One region of the Cobetia amphilecti genome, then DNA from elsewhere that is predicted to be linked to it. Evidence: riboswitches for the same ligand, from Rfam matches in the RefSeq annotation. Region 1 holds a riboswitch; the other holds the start of a gene.
What was found. Region 1 has a riboswitch for thiamine pyrophosphate ahead of thiC (phosphomethylpyrimidine synthase ThiC). Riboswitches for the same ligand answer to the same signal wherever they lie in the genome.

Region 1 (7,583 bases):
CTGGAGGCCCTGCGTGCGATACGTGCCCGTCAGGCGCGTCGCCGTGCGCTGGCAAGCCAGCTGGATGCCTTGTTGGGGACGCGGGATGATTGGGTCGTGCTGCATGATGTGCGTCTGGCGCAGGCAGAGGGCGTGATCGAGATCGATCACCTGCTGATCAACAGCCTCATGCAGGTCTGGGTGCTGGATGCCTCCTGTTTTGATCTGACGCTCTCGATCACCCCCTTCGGTGAGCTGTTGGCCCATGGCGGGCGATTCGCGCAGGGTGGCGAGACACCCTCAGGCGAAGATGGCGTCATGGCACATGCCGTGACGCCGTGTCCCTTGCAGACGATCCCTGAGCGTAGTCGCGCCATCGTGCAATGGCTGGAGGCCTCCTCGTTGTTGCCTGTGCGCCTGGGGATGACCCTGCAGCCGCAATTGCGCTATCGCATCGTGGTGGCTGATGCGGCTCAGGTCAGTCGGCCGCCGGAAGACATCGTCGACAGTCGTGCGCTGCTGTCCTTCGCGCGCCTCAAGCGTCAATGCCTGCAGGTGAGCGGCAAGACCGCTTACGTGACACGGCTGCGCAGTTTTACCCACCGCCTCGATCAACGCCGCCTGCGCCAGCTGGGGCGCGCCATCGCGACCCAGCATGTGGCCCCCAATACGGATTGGGTGGCGGAGCTGGGTCTGGCTGCTGGCACGCGCGCGACGGAGGGCGACGCTGCCACTCAGGTATCCCCGCTGGCCTATCTATGGCAACCGCCGCTATCGCCTGAAGAACTGGCGCGGGCCTCAGGCGAAAGCGCTGCCATGGCGGCAGAGTCCGATGACATGGAAGGGGCGTCGGATGACACGACGCTGGCGGTCCAGCGTGGCGTGACCTCTACGGCTGCCCTGAAACGGCAGTGCGGTTTTGGGGGCCGAGGGCTGCAGGCTGCGCATTGGCAGCCCGGGCACCAGGCCCCGGATCAGGATAGCCCAGAAGGTCCCGCGAGCCCGCAGGCGACAGGCGAGCAGTCGGGGGCTGCGGCCGACAATCAGCAGGGCGCGTCTTCCGCCCAGTCGCAGGATGAGGAAGGCTTGCCGCGCTGTCAGGGCTGTCGGCGATGGCTTTCCACCCAGAGTGTCGACTTCTGTCGCCAGGCAGATCAGGCACGCGCGCTGGGCGGGCGTCTGCTCTGCAAACGCTGTCGCGACGCCTCATGCCAGTGAGGCAGCAGCACGGCGCTCTCCTCAAGTTCAGCCTTTCAGCTTCAGGCTTCTGTTCCAGCCCTCTGTCCTAGCCCTCAATCCTCCCAGCCCTATGGCCCAGCACTTTGGCCCAGCACTTTGGCCCAGTCTGGCGTTCCAGGGGCGTGGTGTGTGGCATGACGGGCCCCAAGGCGTCAATTTTCTTTTCGGCTTCTGATTGTTTTTCTCCAGTGTAATCAAGCAACTGCATCAGCAAGGGCGTACAGATCAGTCGTTGCGATGTTTTTGATGTTGCAGTGCAACAAAGACTGTCTTATGCTGCGTTGCAGCGAGGATGGAACCTGGTCGATAGCACTATCTGACCGCGACGGCTTGATAGTGACGGCTTGATAATGATGGCTCGGTCACTACGGTGCACCAGCCCGGTTCAGTCCTGATAACCGAACGGAGCAACGCTCCGGTTCATTTCAGCGTGATGCCAATACCCTGGAGGGTGCCTACATGTTCAATGCCAACTTCGAGAAGTCCGCTCAGCAGTTCGACGATATGTTCCTGTCTCCGCTGCGTGCGTTCAGCGCTCTGAGCATCGATTACAGCGAGAAGCTGATCGGCGCACAGATGGAACTGACCAAGTCCTATGCTGATGCTTCCCTGACCCAGGCGCGTTCCATGCTCGAGATCAAGGACAGCGAAGGTCTGAAGAACTTCGTCAAGGAGCAGCAGGAAACCGTCAAGACTCTGGGCGAGAAGCTGCAGAACGACACCCAGAAAGTGGTCGAGCTGAACCAGGAATACGCCAAGAAAGGTCAGGAACTGGCAGAAAGCAACGCCAAGTCCGCCTCCGAGGCCATGCAGAAAGTCGCCAAGTAAGCGACTGCTGCCGACGCTCTCAGGCGAGCGTCCCCAACGCCCATCCGGTCTTCCGGGTGGGCGTTCGCGTGTCTGGAGCATCGCTGAGCAGGTGGGGAGGCGCGCGACGCTAGCGGCGAGCGCTGCCTTGGGCCACAATGACCTGCCACGCCGCCGGTGATTGCCGACGGCATTTATTCGATCAGTGACAGGTGATAGACATGGCACAGGCCACAGCGCGTCATATTCTCGTTTCCAGCGAAGAACAGTGTGCAGCTCTCAAGACCGAAATCGAGAACGGCCGCGATTTCGCTGATGCCGCTCGCGAGCACTCCTCCTGCCCGTCCGGCCGCAGTGGCGGCGACCTGGGCGCCTTCGGCCCGGGCATGATGGTCAAGGAATTCGACGAAGTCGTGTTCAGCGCCCCGATCAACACGGTTCAGGGCCCGGTGAAGACCCAGTTCGGTTATCACCTGCTGGAAGTCACCAGCCGCACGTGAGCCTTCTGTCACGCTCATGAGATGTCATGGGCCCCTGGCAGGATGTGACGAAAACGCCCCGACCATCACTGGTCGGGGCGTTTTTCGTGTCGCTCGGAAAGTCAGCCTTCCTGTGTGTCAGGCGCTTGCCTACACCTCCTGATAGAGCTGGCTGCCTTCACGCTTGAACTTGTCGGCCTGCTCCTGCATGCCGGCCATCACGCTGTCGGCATCGCCGGTCAGACCGTGCTCATTGGCGTAATCACGCACTTCCTGGGTGATCTTCATCGAGCAGAACTTCGGCCCGCACATGGAGCAGAAGTGGGCGACCTTGGCCGAGTCCTTGGGCAGCGTCTCGTCGTGGAAGCTGCGCGCGGTGTCCGGGTCCAGGCCCAGATTGAACTGGTCTTCCCAGCGGAACTCGAAGCGCGCCTTGGAGAGCGCATTGTCACGGCGTTGCGCGCCCGGGTGGCCCTTGGCCAGATCGGCGGCATGCGCGGCGATCTTGTAGGTGATGATGCCGGTCTTGACGTCGTCCTTGTTGGGCAGGCCCAGGTGCTCCTTGGGGGTCACGTAGCAGAGCATGGCGCAGCCGAACCAGCCGATCATCGCGGCGCCGATGCCGGAGGTGATGTGATCGTAGCCCGGGGCGATGTCGGTGGTCAGCGGGCCGAGGGTGTAGAAGGGCGCCTCGTCACACTCGCTGAGCTGCTTGTCCATGTTCTCCTTGATCAGGTGCATCGGCACGTGACCCGGGCCCTCGATCATGACCTGGACATCGTGCTGCCAGGCGATCTTCGTCAGCTCGCCGAGTGTCTCGAGCTCACCGAACTGGGCGGCGTCATTGGCATCGGCCACCGAGCCCGGGCGCAGGCCATCGCCCAGTGACAGGCTGATGTCGTAGGCCTTGCAGATCTCGCAGATGTCCTCGAAGTGGCGATAGAGGAAGCTTTCCTCGTGATGCGCCAGACACCACTTGGCCATGATCGAGCCGCCGCGCGAGACGATGCCGGTCACGCGGCTGGCGGTCAGCGGCACATAGCGCAGCAGGACGCCGGCGTGGATGGTGAAGTAGTCAACGCCTTGCTCGGCCTGCTCGATCAGCGTGTCGCGGAAGATCTCCCAATCGAGGTTCTCGGCCACGCCATCGACCTTCTCCAGCGCCTGATAGATCGGCACCGTGCCGATGGGCACGGGAGAGTTGCGCAGAATCCATTCACGGGTCTCGTGGATGTTGGCGCCGGTCGAGAGATCCATCACGGTGTCGGAACCCCAGCGGATCGCCCAGGTCATCTTGTCGACCTCTTCCTCGATGGAGGAGGTGACCGCCGAGTTGCCCAGGTTGCCGTTGACCTTCACCAGGAAGTTGCGGCCGATGATCATCGGCTCGCTTTCCGGGTGATTGATGTTGGCGGGAATGATGGCGCGGCCGCGGGCGACTTCCTCACGCACGAATTCGGCGGTGATCTCGTCGGGCAGGTTGGCGCCGAAGCTGTGGCCCGGGTGCTGGTGGCCCAGAATGCTCTCGACGGCTTCGCTGCCCTGATATTCCTCACGCAGCGCGATACGACGCTGATTCTCGCGAATCGCGATGTATTCCATCTCGGGGGTGATGATGCCCTGGCGCGCATAGTGCAGCTGGGTGACATTCTTGCCCGGCAGGGCACGACGCGGGCGGTGGTCCAGCTCGAAGCGCAGTGACGACAGGCGCAGGTCGGCCTGGCGCACGCGGCCATATTCACTGCTCAGCTGAGTGAGCTGTTCGGTATCACCGCGTTCCTCGATCCACTTCTCGCGCAGCGGCGCCAGGCCCCGGCGGATGTCGATCTCGACCGCCGGATCGGTGTAGGGGCCGGAGGTATCGTAGACGACGATCGGCGGGTTCTCTTCCAGACCGCTGGAGGTCTGGGTCGGCGAGCAGCCGATCTCGCGCATGGGCACGCGGATGTCCGGGCGGGAGCCTTCGATATAGATCTTGCGCGAGCCGCTCAGCGGTGCGATGGCGGCGGCGTCGACCTGTGCTTCGCTGGCGAGATGGCGGCTGCCATCCTTGCGACCGGCACGCGCGCGTGCCTTGGGGGCAGCATCAGGCTGCGAGGCGAGCGGTGACTCGGCGGCGTTGGTGGCTTGCGGGTCTTGTGTCGTCGGGGCAGTGCTCATGCAGGTCTCCTCAAAGGGCGACGTCACGGCTGACGTCATCATGGGAAGACCGTGCGCAGGGAGAGGATGGTCGTCGCCGACTCCTTGCCAACAGGTGGCCCGGGAGCGAGGCGGCCGCGCGCAGCGGCTGGCCATCAGCTTGATTCCTACGCCGGTCCTAACCGGTTCAGGTTCCACGGGACCCCTTGCTGGCAAGCTCGCGCGTCAGGGCGGCGAAGCATGCATGCAGGATCTCAGCCGGTTCCACCGGCACCCCGTCAAGCGTGTTCAGATTTCAATGCGAGAGTGTGTTGCCCGAAGCGTCAGGCTTGCCACGGGGAGCATTCTCGCATCCAGGCTCTGTTGGCCTGTCGGTCGTGCCATCCATGGAGGATGGCGTCATCCCGAGCGGTTCATGGCGAGCGCCGGGACGTCAGTCTGTGATGACTCAAGCGCGATCGAGGCCCATCTGCCAGAAGTCGATCTCGAGTCGCGTGGCGTCCCGGAAGACATCGACCAGTTCACCCAATCGACGCTCCGAGACCTCCGAGAGCCGCGCATCCAGCCATTCACGCTCGGCTTCGACGGCTTCCTTGAAGTCATCGCTGGAGTACATCGCGATCCAGTCCGCGTATGGATTGTTCTCGATCTCGGTGGTGTCCTGATCGAGCAGCCACTCGGCGATCTCGCCGTAGCCGATCAGGCAGGGCGCGAGCGCCACGTGCAGATCGAGCAGGTCGCCGCGCTGGCCGCAATCGAGCACGTAACGGGTATAGGCCAGGGTGGCGCGGGATTCCGGCAGCTCGCTCAGGTCATCCTCGCTGATGCCCCACTCGCTGCAGTAGCCGATATGCAGATCGAGCTCGGTATTGAGGATGGTGTCGAGACTGGCCGTGGCCTGACGCAGCTCCGCGAGGGTGCGGCTCTTGTAGGCGGCCAGCGCCCAGGCGCGCGCGAAGTGGATCAGGAACAGGTAGTCCTGCTGCAGGTAATGGCGGAAGGACTCCTCCGGCAGACGACCTTCGCCCAGCTGGCGAACGAAGTCGTGCTCGAGATAGTCACGCCATTCCTCGGCGCAGGCACTGGACAGGTCGTTGAAACTAGGCATGACGCATCCCTCGGTGAGCGTGCTGACGACCCGTGATGGGGCGGCAGGTCTCTGGCGCAAGCGTGGCCAGTACCGGAACAGGAGCAGGGGAAAAGCGGGGGAGGTGCCGACAGTCACCGTGAGAAAGTGGTGACGATATCGAGTGGCATCGCTTCGCGCTTGATCCCTACGCCGGTACTAGCCGGATCAGGTTCGGCGGGATCGTCATTCACGCAAGGACATTGCCTGCGCATGACATCTCAGCCGGTCTTACCGGCACCCCGTCAAGCTGTGACATATGAGTCACGATGCAGCGAGTGTAACAGCCCTGCGGCGCAGAAGAAGGGCAGTGTGAGCAAAAATGCATACGACTTTGGGAGGCATGCCGAACGTGTAAAGAGCCTCAGACGGGCTTATAAAGAGTCTCAAGCGGGCTTATAAAGAGCCTCAAGCGGCAAGGTCGGCCATGAGCGCCGGCAGGTGGCGCGACAGTCGCGCAAGGTCACGCGGCTCATCGACATCCCAGCTGGTCGGCAGGCAAGCGGCCGTTCTCCCGGCTCGGGCCAGCAGCTCCAGAGTGTCCCGGCAGACATGGGCATGACTCCAGCGGGGTAGCAGGAAGGCTTGCGGGCAGGGCGCCTTGAGGCCGATCAAGCCATAGCCGCCATCGTCGGTGGGCTGAAGCACCGCGTCGTGAGTGCGCAGTCTATGGGCTGCCTCGCGCAGCCGCTGGCTGTCCAGCGCCGGCAGATCGGAGCCCATCAGCAATACCGGCCCCTCGGGCAGATGTCGGGCCATGGCCCGGGACATTCGCTCACCGAGTTCCCCCTGCGGCTGCGCCTCGAAGGTGAGGTCGGCAGAGGCATCGACAACGCTTCGCAGCCTGGCTTCCAGCGCTACCCGCAGAGCCGCCTGTTCAGGTGCCTGGCTCGACGGCTCGGCAGAGGCCGTCAGCATCACCACGACCTTGCCGAGGCGCGCGGCGCAGGCGTGGTCAACGATATGGCTCAGCATCCGCGCATAGAGTCGAGCTGCGCCCTCGGGGCCGAGTGCGGGGATCAGGCGTGTCTTGCAGTGGCCGGCGATGGGCAGGCGACCGAAGATGATGAGAGTCGGGCGCACCTCTGACGCGGCATCAGCTGTGGGCAAGGTAGGCAACGGCGCGTCACGCATGGGGCATGCCGCGCTGCTCACAGGCTTGCGCCGCGGCGCGATAGCCGTAAAGGCGTGCCAGGCGTGCAGGGGAGATGCCACACCAGGCCGCCAGCCGCAGTCCCCACATCTTGACGATGGTGCGCCAGACGCCGTGGGTCTCCCAGCGTCGACCGCTGGTCGTGACACGCGCCGTCAGGTTCATTGGCGGGGTCAGATGCTTGAGCTGGGCACTCAGCCAGATATCTTCCATCAGTGGCATGTCGGCAAAGCCGCCGATGGCCTCGAAGGTCGAGCGCTGCACGAACTGGGTCTGGTCGCCCGTGCTGATGCTGGTCAGCCGCGAGCGCAGATTCATCATGGCGGCGATCATCGGTAACCACGGCGACTCGCCCTTGATGCTGACATCGAAGCGGCCCCAGTCGCTGCGGCGATGCGTCGTGACGGCCTCCTTGAGCAATGCCAGCGCATTGTCGGGCAAGTCGGTATCGGCATGCAGAAACAGCAGCCATTCTCCGCGTGCACGCGCGGCTCCGGCATTCATCTGGCGTGCCCGGCCCGGCTCACTGTTCAGCACGGCATCACACAGCGGTCGGGCCAGTGAGGGGGTGCCATCCGTCGAGCCACCATCCACCACGATCACTTCACAGTCCCCGCCCGCGCGCAGGCGACTCAGGGCAATCAGGGTTTGCACGATGCCG
Region 2 (7,583 bases), 1.6 Mb from region 1:
CCGACTCCCATCCAGGAGAAGGCGATCCCCGTCGTACTGGCCGGTGACAACCTGATCGCCGCCGCCCAGACGGGTACCGGCAAGACGGCAAGCTTCGTGCTGCCCATACTGCAGACCCTGCAGCAAGCGCCCAAGGTGCGTGCCAAGCGCGTACATGCCGTCATCCTGACGCCGACGCGGGAGCTGGCGATCCAGGTCGAAGACAACATCCAGCACTACGCCCGGTATCTGGAAGTCAGCTCCATGGCGATGTATGGCGGCGTGGAGATCGAACCCCAGCAACAACGCCTGATCGAGGGCGTGGACATTCTGGTGGCGACGCCCGGCCGCCTGCTGGACATGCTGACCCGCCGCGCGATCCATCTCGACGAGACACGCACCCTCGTCATCGACGAAGCGGACCGCATGCTCGACATGGGCTTCATCGCCGACATCAACAAGATCGTCGAGAAGCTGCCCAGGGAGCGCCAGAACCTGCTGTTCTCGGCCACGCTCTCGGCCCAGGTGCGCGTACTCGCCAAGACCGCAGTGACGGACGCCGTCGAGATCATGGTCGCACCGGAGAACGTCACCGCGCCGGATATCAGCCAGTATCTGATCACGGTCGACAAGGAGTTCAAGTCCGCCCTCCTGAGCCATCTGATTCACGAGAAGCAGTGGCAGCAGGCGCTGATCTTCATCGAGACCAAGCGCGGCGCCGCCAAGCTGGTGAGTCAGCTGGAGAAGCGTGACATCGCCGCCGAGTCCTTCCACAGCGGTCGCAGCCAGGCAATGCGCGAGCAGCTGCTGGCCGACTTCAAGGCCGGCACCATCAAGTATCTCGTGGCCACCGGCGTTGCCGCGCGGGGCATCGACATCGATGACCTGCAGCGCGTGGTCAACTACGACCTGCCGGACGCCGCCGAGGATTATGTCCACCGCATCGGGCGTACCGGCCGTGCCGGGGCGAGCGGTGAAGCCATCTCGCTGGTCTCGCGTGATGACTTCCGCAACCTGTGCGCCATCGAGCAGCACCTGGGCTATTTCGTGACACGCGAAGTCGTGGAAGGCTTTGCGCCCAAGCTCGCGGTACCGGCCTCGAACAGCGACTACGCCCCCAAGTCCGCAAGCAAGAGCCGTCGTCGCCAGTCCAACCGCCGCTGACTCTTCTCAGGGCAAGCCTGATGATGCCCTGACACACGCACGCCCCCGGAGACATGAACGTCATTCTCCGGGGGCGTGCTGGGTTGTATACCAAGCTTTGTTCGCAAATCTCTATACGCAAACCTCTGTGCACAAGACTCTGCGCGCAGTGAATTGCGCTCAATTGATGGCGGCGATGCCCGGCCCACCCACGGGGCCCAGCTGGGTGTCACTGACGAAGCCATTGCCGCCGTCCTGCTTGGCGCGGAACAGATTGACGTCGGCCTTGGCGATCAGGCCTTCCAGGTCCTTGTCGCCGGACTGACGCTGGGCAACACCGATCGACAGATTGACATCCAGACTGTTGAGGCCGTCATTGATGACGAACGGCAACGCCGAGGCGCCCTTGCACAGGCGCTCTGCCACCTGATCGACGCGCTCGCCATGCAGCCCCGGGCATAACAGCACGAACTCCTCGCCGCCATAGCGCCCGACCAGGTCCTCCCCGCGCAGGATGCTGCGCATGCGCCGCACCAGCTCCTTGAGCACCTGATCACCGGCCTGGCGACCCCAGGTCTCGTTGATCAGCGCCAGATGGTCGACATCCACCATCATCACGCTCAGCGCCCCGTTGTTGATCAACATGCCACGCCCGCTGTCGACCAGCTCGGCGCGACTCAGGGCGCCGGTCAGTGCATCGAAGCGCCCTCCCGTCTCGAAACGCTGCTGCAGGCGCTCCACCGACCAGCCCATCTGCACCAGCACCAGCGTGAAGAAGATGGTCAAGACGCCCAGATTGATGATGCGAAATGCCAGCATCCAGCCGGCGGGCAGCGGATTGGTCGGCCCTTCCAACATCAGGATGATGTAGGCCAGTAGCGGCATGCTCAGGCAGGCTGCGCACAGAAGAACGCGCCGCATGAACGACATGCGGATCGAGTAGATGCACAGCAAGGCGCCGAAGTAGAAGTAGTCGAACCCGGCCTCCGAGCCGAAATAGCGCAACGAGAAACTGATCTGCGCGCAGGTGCCCAGCGCCATCAGCGTGGCCGCCAGGGCTTCACGGCGAGCACGGTGCAGCTGCAGACAGACCAGATCGACGATCAGCATCGCCAGATTCAGCGCCAGAATGCCCATCTCGCCCAGCCACAACAGCAGGATGGCGTAGAGCAGATGGCAGCTGACCGCCAGCACGTAGACCACGTTGAAGGTGGCATGAAAGGTCTTCTCATCCGCCGTGAGTCCGGGCGGAAATTGCTCGAATCGTCGCAGAAAGCCCGCGAGATGAGGATGTGGGCTGGCCATGTAGTCACCTCCTTGTCGCTGGCCACAATCGGTGGCCAGGCGCTGTCACGGACAAATTGGCCTGACATCAACAGAATACGATATTGATGAGTCCAAACACGACGCCCCCATTACACGCAGTGCAATGGGGGCGTCGTATCGTGTGAAGCGCAGGCGCAGGCTCAGGCCCTGACACAGATTCAGGCCCAGAAACGGACTCAGACTCAGTGCAGTCGCAGGCCGACCTTGGTGATGCGATTGCCTTCCACCTCGTTCACCACCCAGTGGATACCATGCCAGTCGACATCGTCGCCGACCACCGGCACCCCGCCGACTCGCCGGGTGATGAATTCGGCGATGGTCAGGTGGTGCTCGCCCTGGGAGAGCGTCAAGCCGTAGACATCGGCGATATCCTGCATGTTGGCATCGCCTTCCAGCGTGAAGGTCCCGAAGAAGGCGCGTTGCTCGTGCTGCAGACTCTCGCCATTGAACATGCGGTTGAGGCTCGGCACATCACAGGAGCGCCCCACCACGCACAGCACATCCTGCTGATGCAGGCAGGTGCTGCCCTTGGGGTGGATCAGCACCTTGTTGCGGAACAGCGCCCCGACCTTGGCCCCCGACGGGAAGCGCAGCATGCGCAGCGCCACGCCTTCCAGCGCCGTGTTGTCGACGCGATAGACCAGCATCTCGTAGTCATTGACCGGCATGATGCCGAGCAGGTTGCGGCGACTGGGCTGTGCGCCCGGCGGCACCACCACCCGCAGCTTGCGCGCCATCGGCGCCAGCGACGAGCCCTGCACCAGCAGCGAGATGATGACCACGAAGAAGGCGACATTGAAGTAGAGACCGGCATTCTCGACCCCGGTGATCACCGGGAAGATCGCCAGCACGATCGGCACCGCCCCTCGCAACCCGACCCAGCTGATGAACCACAGCTCGCGCCAGCGGAAGCGGAAGAACGGCTTGAGACACAGGATGACCGCCAGCGGGCGCACCACCAGAATCAGCGCCACGCTGAGGATGGCGGCCGGCAGCGCGAACTGCAGCATGGTCGAGGGCGAGACCAGAAGGCCCAGCATCAGGAACAGCACGATCTGCGAGAGATGCGCCAGGCCATCATGCACCGGTAGGATGTGCTCCAGATGCCGGCCGGGGTGATTGCCGATCATCAGGCCGCACAGATAGATGGCAAGGAAACCACTGCCGCCCATCTCGTTGGTGGTGGCGAACAGACTCAGGCCCAGCGCCAGCGCCAGCAGCGAGTAGAGGCCGGGCGCGAGGTCCAGATAGCGCATCAGACGGGCGATCAGCCAGCCGCCGGCGATGCCCATGGCGGCGCCGACACCGAACTGCAGCAGGAAGCTCATGATGCCCGACGCGACGCCGGAGAGCTGACCGGTCAGGATCTCGGCCAGCGTGATGGTCAGGAAGATCGCCATCGGGTCGTTGGTGCCGGACTCGATTTCCAGCGTCGCACCGACACGCTCATTGAGGTGAACGCCCTGGCCGCCCAGCAGCGAGAAGACCGCCGCGGCATCGGTGGAGCCGACGATGGCTCCGACCAGCAGGCCTTCGATCAGGGTGAGATCAAACAGCCACATGGCCAGAAGGCCCACCAGACCGCTGGTCATGAAGACCCCGACGGTGGCCAGCACCAGTGCCGGTTTCAGGCCGGCACGAAACGTGGACAGCCGCGTGCGCAGGCCGCCATCGAGCAGGATGAGCGCCAGCGCCAGGTTACCGATCATGTAAGCGGATGAGGCGTCGTCGAACTGGATGCCCAGTACGCCATCTTCACCCGCCAGCATGCCAAGGCCGAGGAACAGCAGTAGCAGCGGCATGCCAAGACGCGCCGAGACGCGGCTGGCCAACACGCTCAAGGCGATCAGCGTGCCTGCCAGCAAGAAATAATAATTCAGGTTCTCTACCACGAGTGCTCCCCCGCCAAGCCCTACATCAGATCTCGAGTGACGTCCATGACGACTCACCCACAGTATTCCATGTCAGCGATGGGGCTGCAGAGAAATTTCACACCTTTCATGTACTTGCAGCGTGCAGCACGCGGATTTCACGCCAGGCTACGCGGCGAGACCCAGGCTGGGGCTGCCGCAAGCTCAGCATAGGGCCGCGGACCGAAGGCCTCCATCGCCCACAACAGCGCACGGCACAGCTCGCGCTGGCCGTCGAGATCGATCATGCGCCCATGGCGCGAATAGCCCTTCATGAAGGCCTGACGCTGCTCCGGCGTTTCCAGCAGCAACTCCACCAGCGCCCAGTCGAACTCGATCGGCGCCCACACCAGCGCTTCCCAATCGCTCCATACCCAGCCTGTGGCGGCGCACAGGTATTGATCGGCGCGCATGTCCGGCAGACACCACACCGCGCGAGTCGGTGCCGGGAAGGTGCGCTTGAGCAGCGTGCCAAGCTCCGCGCGACGCGGGTGATGGGCAAGAAAGCGCGTGACGCGGGTATTCCAGTGCAATAGCGGCATCGGCTGCGCCAGCGGCTGGCCGAAGCCGGACACCGTGTCCTGATGCAGGCGACCAAGCTGGTCGCCCAGCAGCTCACAGAAGGTGATGCTGAGATCGCTCGGCTGCCCGCTGGACCACGGCAGGTGCCAGATGGGCGCGCCATCGAGACGCCCCAGAAAGGTCAGGGGCAGTGGCGGAATCGGCAGACGCGCGGGCAAGGCGCCCGCTAGTCGCGTCAGGCCCTCCGGCGTCGCCCAGCGATCGGCGCCGAAGACCCCGCGCATGGCGCGCCAGAAGGGGTCATGGTCTGGGCCGGTGCGCGCCAGCTTGATGAGGCCGGGCGTGCCGCCACGCTGGCGCCATAGCCAGTTGGCGCTATCCGGCCAGGCGAGCGCCAGCGGCTCGAGCGGTTGACCCAGATAGGTCGAGAGCCGGCGGGTCAGTGACTCCTCGGGCCAGCCCCTGGGCACGGGACGCGGCTCGCCCACGGCCTCAGCCGTGCTCGGCCGCCGTGGGGGAACGGGATAACTGGAACAGGTCGAGAGATCCGGTGTGTCGGGCATGATGATCTCCTTGGGCTACACGTCTTGTTACAGTAATGCTCAGCATACCCAAGGCGTGGCACATCGGCATAGTCCGTTTCGCACGCCACCTCTGCCCTGCCCACCGGACCCGCCCCCTGACCCGCGTCGGACAAGACACCGGCAAGAGAGTGACGTTACACTGTCGACCTGGATGGGGGTGCCCGAGGATGGGCTGAGAGCCGCAGCGATACGTCGCGCGACAACCCCTGGAACCTGATCCGGTTGATACCGGCGGAGGGAATCCCCGACGCGTGCCCTGCACGGCGCGTCACCTGCTTCCTCCTGCCGGCACGCCGCCTGACCACGGAATTGCCTGTGTCGCTGGGACTCACCCTCAACAACGCACGAATCGATTACGCCGGCCACACGCTGTTCCGCGATATTTCCGCGCGTCTGGAAGCCGGTAGCTGGACGGCACTGCTGGGGCGCTCCGGCTGCGGCAAGAGTTCGCTGCTGCGCCTGCTGGCCGGCCTTGAGATGTCAGACCTCCACCAGCTCGACCTCGCCACCGATGACGGTCAGCCGCTGACCGACCGCGTGGCCTGGATGGCGCAGCAGGACCTGCTGCTGCCGTGGCGGCGCGTCATCGACAACCTGTGGCTGGGCGATGACCTGCGCCGGCGGCCGCGCAATCGCAAGCTTGCTCATGAACTGCTGGCCGCGGTCGGGCTTGAGGGCCGTGAGCAGGCCTGGCCGGACGCCCTCTCGGGCGGTCAGCGCCAGCGCGTCGCCCTCGCCCGCACACTCTACCAGCAGGCGCCGGTCGTGATGATGGACGAGCCGTTCTCGGCGGTGGATGCCATCACCCGTCTGGAGCTGCATGATCTGGCCAGCCGCCTGCTCAAGGGCCGCACCGTCCTGATGGTGACCCATGACCCGCTGGAGGCATTGCGCCTCGCCGATCAGCTGCTGGTGCTGCGCCCGTCGAGCCTCCCGGGCCACGGCGCCGAGCTGGAACGCCTGCCGGGGCTTGGCGCCGCACGCCCGGTGCCACTGGATGACCCGGCCCTGCCACCGGCGCAGGCACAACTGATCGCCCGCCTGCGTGATAGCGAGGAGGCCGCATGAAACGTCTGCACGCCATGCGTCACCTCGTCATAAGCGCGCTGCTCCTGCTGGGGCTGTGGCAGCTGATCATTGCCGTCACCGCCGTACCGCCCTACATTCTGCCCACGCCGCAGGCCGTGCTCGAGGTCTTGATCGAGAAGGCGCCGCTGCTGGCCCATCACGCTGGCGTCACCATCAGCGAGATACTGGCCGGGCTGGTGCTGGGCATTCTGCTCGGCCTTGCCACCGCGCTGGCGCTGGCCTTCATTCCCCGCCTGCGCCGCACGCTGCTGCCGATGCTGCTGATCAGCCAGGTGATACCGCTGTTCGCGATCGCGCCGCTGCTGGTGCTGTGGCTCGGCTATGACATGCTGTCCAAGGTGGTGATGGCGACACTGATCATCTACTTCCCGGTCGCCTCCACCGGCTACGACGGCCTGCGCCAGACCCAGCAGGGCTGGCTGGATCTTGCCCATACCCTGGGTGCCAGCCCATGGCGCCGACTGATCCACATCCAGCTGCCCGCCGCGCTGCCGGCACTGGCCTCCGGCATTCGAATGGCCGCGACCGCCGCCCCCATCGGCGCCGTCATCGGGGAATGGGCCGGTGCCAGTCAGGGGCTGGGCTATCTGATGCTCAACGCCAACGCGCGCATGGAGATCGACCTGATGTTCGCCGCCCTGCTGGTGCTGGTCGCCTTCTCCCTGCTGCTCTATTTCTCGCTGGATGCGCTGCTGCGCGCCCTGATGCCCTGGCACCGCGACCGGCTGACACGTCTGAGCTGACACGCCTGGGCTTCGAGCAACTACCGCAAGACCGCAAGATCGCGTAACCGAAAGACGCAACGACGCTCGACACAAATTGCATGAGCCTGACGACTGCCGCCCACGAACGGCAGCACCACTACCCTGTGATCACAAGGAACTCCGCCATGTCTCTTTCGTCATCGGCGCCACGGCGCAAAGCGCAGCCGACACGTTCACCGCGTGCCTCGCTGCTGTCCACCGCCTTCGCCACCCTGCTGACCACGCTGTGCCTGAGCAGCCTGCCAGCCACCGCCATGTCGGCCCAC

Region 2: another riboswitch for thiamine pyrophosphate. It lies ahead of R1T44_RS07840 (ABC transporter ATP-binding protein); the one in region 1 lies ahead of thiC (phosphomethylpyrimidine synthase ThiC).

Annotation. Positions count from the first base shown of each region.
Region 1 is NZ_CP136695.1:3,454,261-3,461,843, reverse strand. It holds gene R1T44_RS14775 (nuclease-related domain-containing protein) at 1-1,197, shown strand, start outside; gene R1T44_RS14770 (phasin family protein) at 1,678-2,046, shown strand; gene R1T44_RS14765 (peptidylprolyl isomerase) at 2,247-2,525, shown strand; gene thiC (phosphomethylpyrimidine synthase ThiC) at 2,655-4,664, opposite strand; TPP riboswitch at 4,791-4,931, opposite strand; gene tenA (thiaminase II) at 5,092-5,751, opposite strand; TPP riboswitch at 5,898-6,024, opposite strand; gene R1T44_RS14750 (TIGR04282 family arsenosugar biosynthesis glycosyltransferase) at 6,178-6,903, opposite strand; gene R1T44_RS14745 (TIGR04283 family arsenosugar biosynthesis glycosyltransferase) at 6,896-7,583, opposite strand, start outside.
Region 2 is NZ_CP136695.1:1,819,780-1,827,362, reverse strand. It holds gene R1T44_RS07860 (DEAD/DEAH box helicase) at 1-1,143, shown strand, start outside; gene R1T44_RS07855 (GGDEF domain-containing protein) at 1,303-2,427, opposite strand; gene R1T44_RS07850 (potassium/proton antiporter) at 2,631-4,340, opposite strand; gene R1T44_RS07845 (phosphotransferase family protein) at 4,478-5,443, opposite strand; TPP riboswitch at 5,608-5,721, shown strand; gene R1T44_RS07840 (ABC transporter ATP-binding protein) at 5,780-6,532, shown strand; gene R1T44_RS07835 (ABC transporter permease) at 6,529-7,296, shown strand; gene R1T44_RS07830 (ABC transporter substrate-binding protein) at 7,443-7,583, shown strand, end outside.